One region of the Polaromonas sp. P1_H6 genome, then DNA from elsewhere that is predicted to be linked to it. Evidence: riboswitches for the same ligand, from Rfam matches in the RefSeq annotation. Region 1 holds a riboswitch; the other holds the start of a gene.

Evidence for each region. Region 1 has a riboswitch for S-adenosylhomocysteine ahead of metH (methionine synthase). Riboswitches for the same ligand answer to the same signal wherever they lie in the genome.
Region 2: another riboswitch for S-adenosylhomocysteine. It lies ahead of ahcY (adenosylhomocysteinase); the one in region 1 lies ahead of metH (methionine synthase).

The regions. Positions count from the first base shown of each region.
Region 1 covers NZ_JBFUCN010000010.1:149,455-152,864, forward strand. The annotation lists gene AC1D1F_RS11805 (homocysteine S-methyltransferase family protein) at 1-621, shown strand, start outside; gene AC1D1F_RS11810 (Bug family tripartite tricarboxylate transporter substrate binding protein) at 823-1,806, shown strand; S-adenosyl-L-homocysteine riboswitch at 1,879-1,973, shown strand; gene metH (methionine synthase) at 1,989-3,410, shown strand, end outside.
Region 2 covers NZ_JBFUCN010000009.1:140,312-143,721, forward strand. The annotation lists gene AC1D1F_RS10980 (MFS transporter) at 1-890, shown strand, start outside; gene AC1D1F_RS10985 (HAD-IIB family hydrolase) at 891-1,685, opposite strand; S-adenosyl-L-homocysteine riboswitch at 1,863-1,935, shown strand; gene ahcY (adenosylhomocysteinase) at 2,039-3,410, shown strand, end outside.

The DNA of each region.
Region 1 (3,410 bases):
AGCATCAGCCCCGACGTGAACGATCCCGGCGCGCGCAACACCAGCTTTGAAGAGCTGCGCAAGGCTTATTACGAACAGACCGAGGCGCTGGTCAAGGGCGGCAGCGACGTGCTGCTGGTCGAAACCATCTTCGACACGCTCAACGCCAAGGCGGCGCTTTTCGCCATCGACGAATACTTCGACAACTCCGGCGAGCGCCTGCCCCTGATCATCAGCGGCACCGTGACCGACGCCTCGGGCCGCATCCTGAGCGGGCAGACCGTGACGGCTTTCTGGCACAGCGTGCGCCATGCCGCGCCGCTGGCGATCGGCCTCAACTGCGCGCTGGGCGCCACCCTGATGCGCCCCTACATCCAGGAACTGGCCCGCGTGGCCGGCGACACCTTCATCAGCTGCTATCCCAATGCCGGCCTGCCCAATCCCATGAGCGACACCGGCTTTGACGAGACGCCCGACGTCACCTCGCGCCTGCTGCGCGAGTTCGCCGATGAAGGCCTGGTCAACATCGTGGGCGGCTGCTGCGGCACCACGCCTGACCACATCGGCGCGATTGCCCACGCCGTGGCCCCCGTGGCCGCGCGCTCGCTGCAGCGCGGCGGCTTCTACAAGGAAGCCGCCTGAGGGTGAGGGGCCTTCCCGGCCTCCTTATCTCTTGCTTTCCACCCCGGCCGTTACAAAGTATCCAGACGGGATCCACCCCGGCGCGTCACATTTAGCGGCTATAGTCAGGCCCGTTTGTCAGGCTTGGTTTTCACCATCCGGCGCTGCGCCCCGCAGCCTGCCCGTGGCCGGACACAACACAACATCACAACTAAGGAAATCATGAACGTGCGTTCATTCATCAAGATCGCCGCGGCATTCGCCGTGGCCACGGCCGCCCTGGGGGCCCATGCGCAGCTGGCGCCGCAAAAACCGGTCACCATCATCGTCCCGTACCCGGCCGGCGGCCCGCTGGACAATGCTGCGCGCATCCTGGCCGAGAAGCTGCGCCCCCTGCTCAAGACCGAAGTGACGGTCGACAACCGGCCCGGTTCCGGCGGCAACGTGGGCGCCGCGATGGTCGCCAAGGCGCCGGCCGACGGCCATACGCTGGTGATGGGCGCGGTGGCCACCCACGCCATCAACCCCTGGCTCTACCCCAACATGCCTTACGACGCGCTGAAGGACTTCACTCCCATCACGCTGGTGGCTCGTGTGCCCAATGTGCTGGTCATGAACGCCGAGACGGCGAAACGCCTGAACATCAAGGACACCAAGGACCTGATCGCCTATGCGCGCAAGAACCCCGGCCGGCTGAACTACGCCTCCGGCGGCAACGGCAGCGCCGGCCACCTCGCGGGCGAGCTGTTCAAAAGCCTGGCCAAGATCAGCGTGGTGCACCTGCCTTCCAGCGGCTCGGCCCAGGCGCAGACCGGCCTGCTGTCCGGCCAGACCGACCTGATGTTCGACAACCTGGCCTCGGCCAGCGCCAACATCAAGTCGGGCAAGCTGGTGGCCTTCGGCGTGACCACCATCAACCGCTCCAGCAGCTTCACCGAGATCCCCACCATCAACGATGTGCTGCCCGGCTTCCACATCAGCACCTGGTTCGGCATCTTCGGCCCGGCCAACCTGCCCAAAGCCACGACCGACCAGCTGCAAAAAGCCTTCGCCGCCGCGCTCAACACGCCCGACACGGCCGAAAAATTTGCACGCATGAGCGCCACGCCCAGCCCCATGACCTCGGCGGACTTCGCCTACATGGTCATGAAAGAGCACGCCGATTACGGCCGCCTCATCAAGGTTGCCAAGATCAAACTCGATTAAGTAGCACTCCGTTCCCCGGGGCATTCGCACCGGGGGATGGCGCAACAGGGCGTTCAGCCGGTAAAATACCGGCAACCCAAGGAGCGTTGCAGCGGACCCCAGCGTCCGTCAGGCTTGGGTTACAGGCCGCCCTCTCGGCACGCCTGCGGCAACGACGCTCACCTTGGCCTTAAGGTGAGTCCGTGTCTGAAACCGAAAATTCCGTCTTCGTCCCCCCCATGAAGCTGTCCGGCCTGGAGCCGGTCAACATCGGCGCGGGCACCCTGTTCGTCAACATCGGCGAGCGCACCAACGTCACCGGCTCCAAGGCCTTTGCCCGCATGATCCTGAACGGTGAATACGAGCAGGCCCTGGCGGTCGCCCGCCAGCAGGTTGAAAACGGCGCGCAGATCATCGACATCAACATGGACGAGGCCATGCTGGACAGTCAGGCCGCCATGGTGCGTTTCCTGAACCTGATCGCCAGCGAACCCGACATCGCCCGCGTGCCCATCATGATCGACAGCTCCAAGTGGAGCGTCATCGAGGCCGGCCTGCGTTGCATCCAGGGCAAGGGCATCGTCAACTCGATCTCGATGAAGGAGGGCCTGGAGCCCTTCAAGCAGCAGGCCAAACTGCTCAAGCGCTACGGCGCGGCGGCCGTGGTCATGGCCTTCGATGAAAAAGGCCAGGCCGACACCTACGAGCGCAAGGTCGAGATCTGCGAACGCGCTTACCGCGTGCTGGTCGACGAGCTCGGCTTCCCCCCCGAGGACATCATTTTCGATCCCAACATCTTCGCGATCGCCACCGGTATCGAGGAGCACAACAACTACGCGGTCGACTTCATCAACGCCACGCGCTGGATCAAGCAGAACCTGCCCGGCGCCAAGGTTTCCGGCGGCGTGTCCAACGTGTCCTTCAGCTTCCGCGGCAACGACCCGGTGCGCGAAGCCATCCACACCGTGTTCCTGTACCACGCGATCCAGGCCGGCATGGACATGGGCATCGTCAACGCCGGCATGGTCGGCGTGTATGACGACCTGGATCCGGTGCTGCGCGAACGCGTCGAGGACGTGGTGCTCAACCGTGCGCCCGTCTACAAACCGGGCGAGCCCGAACTCACGCCCAGCGAGCGTCTGATCGAAGTGGCCGAAACCGCGAAAAGCGGCGCCAAGGACGACAGCAAGAAAAACGAATGGCGCGCCCTGCCGGTGCGCCAGCGGCTGTCGCACGCGCTGGTCCACGGCATGAACGAGCACATCGTGACAGACACCGAGGAGGTGTACCGCGAGATTCTGGCCGAAGGCGGCCGCCCGCTGCACGTCATCGAAGGCCCGCTGATGGACGGCATGAACATCGTCGGCGACCTGTTCGGCCAGGGCAAGATGTTCCTGCCCCAGGTGGTCAAAAGCGCCCGCGTGATGAAGCAGGCCGTGGCGCACCTGCTGCCTTACATCGAGGCCGAAAAGCTGCTGCTCGAAGCCGCCGGCGGCGACGTCAAGACCAAAGGCAAGATCATCATCGCCACAGTCAAGGGCGACGTGCACGACATCGGCAAGAACATCGTGACGGTGGTCCTGCAGTGCAACAACTTCGAGGTCGTGAACATGGGCGTGATGGTG
Region 2 (3,410 bases), on a different contig from region 1:
TCGTGCAGGGCATCGCGACCGGCATGGTCAGCGGCGCGCTGACGGCGGCTGTGGTGGAAGCGGCCCCGGCCGCGCAAAAACGCCTGGGCGCGATGATAGGCAGCGTCTCGCCGCTGGCGGGCCTGGCCGTGGGCGCGCTGCTGACCGGCATCGCCGTGCAGTTCGCGCTGCACCCGGTGCCGCTGGTGTTCGGCGTGCTGGCCGCCATTTGTGTCACGGGTGCGGTGGCCACGCTGTTCCTGCCGGAAAGCGCCACGCCGCGCCCCGGTGCGCTGGCTTCGCTGGTACCGCGTATTTCGATACCCGTGCAGGCGCGCGCTGAATTCTTGCGCGGCGTGCCGACGATGCTGGCCGTCTGGTCCTTCGCGGGGCTCTACCTCTCACTGGTGCCTTCGATGCTGCAGCAGATCTTCGGCATCCACAACGGCATCGTCAACGGGCTGGCCATTTCGACTTTTTTCGGCCTGGGCGCCGTGTCGCCGACTTTGCTCCGCCGCCTGTCGCCCGTGCGCATGAGCGCTCTGGGCATGGCTTTGCTGGCCGTGGGCGCCGGCGGGGTGGCGGTGTCACTGGCCACGCATTCGGTGGGGCTGTTTTTCGCGGGCACGGCGCTGGCCGGTTTCGGCGGCGGCTCGGCTTTCTCGGCGCAGGTCCAGACATTGGCCCCGCTGGCACAGCCGCAGCAACGCGCCGAACTGTTCGCCGCGCTGTACGCCACCAGTTACCTGGCGTTCAGCGTGCCCGCCATGCTGGCCGGCCGGCTGATTGCGCCGCTGGGCCTGCCGGCCACGGCCGAGGGCTATGCGGGCCTGGTGCTGGCCGTTGCCGCCCTGGGCGCCTGGCTGCGCTGGACTTCGCTGCGCCGCACGGGCGCACCAGCCGTTAACTAATTAATCCAGCAAGGCGCGGGTTACTTCGGTAAAGCCCGCGCCGCGCTCACCCCGCGTCACATAGCGCGGCAGATGCGCGAGTTGCGGCACAAAACGCGCGATGTTGGCCACGCCTACGCTGTTGGCAAAGGCCTTGAACATCAGCTGGTCGTTGGTGGAGTCGCCCACGTAGACCCAGTTGTCCATTTCGGCATCCAGGTCGCGCTGCCAGAGCTGGCGAACAATCCAGCGAGCGCCTTCGAGCTTGTTGTGGTCGCCATACCAGCCGTTGATGTGGATGCTGCTCACGGTGGCATGCATGCCCTCGCTTTTCATGAGCGCCACCGCGGCGGCGATCTGCCCGTCGCTGAGTTGCGTGAATTCGCTGTGGTCGATGGCAATGTCGGTCTCGCGGCCCGGTGAATCGGTGGCGCGGTGCACGCCCGGCAGTTCGCGTTCGATGCGCGCCAGCACGGCCTGCATGCGGCTGAAGTTGGCGCTGCGTGTGGCCGCATCCTGCTGGTAGATTTTGGCCAGCGGCCGCGGCGGGGCGCTTTTGGCATCGGGTAGCAGGGCCACGGCGCCGTTCTCGGCCACGATGGCATCGACAGGCCAGCGCGCCGCGAAGGGTTCGCTCCAGCCGACCGGGCGGCCGGTGATGGCCACAATCTTGAACCCGGTTGCTTTCAATTCACCCAAAGCTTCCAGCGCATCGGGGGTGATCTCCCCTTCGGTGGTCAGTGTGTCGTCGATATCAGTGAAGACGCCTGTAATGCGGCGGCGCTCTGTAACAGGCCAGCGGGAAAATTCTTGCATGGTGAAATTTTCGCACGGCTCTTGCTCGCGGCTTTCAAAGGCTGAGCGGGCCCCGGGGCGGTAATTCCGTTTTCAATTCGAAGCGAGAGTAGGCGCGCCGCCGCAGACAGTGCTACAGCACGGCAAGGCGGTGCAACGACCTATCGCTTTGAATTGGAAATGGAATTACAATCGTGGCTTCCTGAGGAGCGTTGCAAGCCACACCACGTGGACCAGGCTCAGGACTTCATTGCAACCACGCTCACCCGCATGTGCTCTCTCAAGCCGGGTGAATGACTGAATTCCCCCTTTCTTGAAGCCGCATGCCCGTGGCGATTTTGCCCAGTTACTACGTCTGATTATTGGAGAACCGTATGAGCGCCGTCCTGAAGCCTTCCACCGACCACGTCATTGCCGACATTTCGCTTGCCGCCTGGGGCCGCAAGGAACTGAACATCGCCCAGACCGAAATGCCCGGCCTGATGGCCATCCGCGAAGAGTTCGCGAAGGTGCAGCCGCTGAAGGGCGCGCGCATCACCGGTTCGCTGCACATGACGATCCAGACCGGCGTGCTGATCGAAACCCTGCAGGCCCTGGGCGCTGACGTGCGTTGGGCTTCGTGCAACATCTTCTCGACGCAGGACCACGCCGCCGCCGCGATCGCCGCCGCCGGCACGCCGGTGTTCGCCATCAAGGGCGAAACCCTGGCCGACTACTGGGACTACACCCACCGCATCTTTGAATTCAGCGGCGCCAAAGGCACGCCTGAAGAAGGCCCCAACATGATCCTGGACGACGGCGGCGACGCGACGCTGCTGATGCACCTGGGCACCAAAGCCGAAAAAGACGCCAGCCTGATCTCCAAGCCGACCAGCGAAGAAGAAATCTGCCTGTTCAACTCGATCAAGGCCAAGCTCGCACAAGACCCGACCTGGTACAGCCGCCGCCTGAAGAACATCATCGGCGTGACCGAAGAAACCACCACGGGCGTGCTGCGCCTCAATGAAATGTCGGCCAAGGGCACGTTGGCCCTGCGCGCCATCAACGTCAACGACTCGGTGACCAAGTCCAAGTTCGACAACCTCTACGGCTGCCGCGAATCCCTGGTCGACGCGATCAAGCGCGCCACCGACGTGATGGTGGCCGGCAAGGTCGCCTGCGTGGCCGGCTACGGCGACGTGGGCAAGGGCTCGGCCCAGGCGCTGCGCGCGCTGTCCGCCCAGGTGTGGGTGACCGAGATCGACCCGATCAACGCCCTGCAGGCCGCGATGGAAGGCTACAAGGTCGTGACCATGGAATACGCTGCCGACAAGGCCGACATCTTTGTGTCCGCCACCGGCAACAAGAACGTGATCACCTACGACCACATGGCGAAGATGAAAGACCAGGCTATCGTCTGCAACATCGGCCACTTCGATAACGAGATCGACGTCGCTGCGCTTGAAAAATGCACCTGGGAAGAGATCAAGCCGCAAGTCGACCACGTGATTTTCCCGGACGGCAAGCGCATCATCCTGCTGGCCAAGGGCCGCCTCGTGAACCTCGGTTGCGGCACCGGCCACCCGAGCTTCGTGATGTCGTCCAGCTTCGCCAACCAGACCATCGCCCAGATCGAGCTGTTCACCAAGCAGGCCGACTATGAAGTGGGCAAGGTTTACGTGCTGCCCAAGCACCTCGACGAAAAGGTCGCGCGCCTGCACCTGAAGAAGGTCGGCGCGGTGCTGACCGAGCTGAGCGATGAGCAGG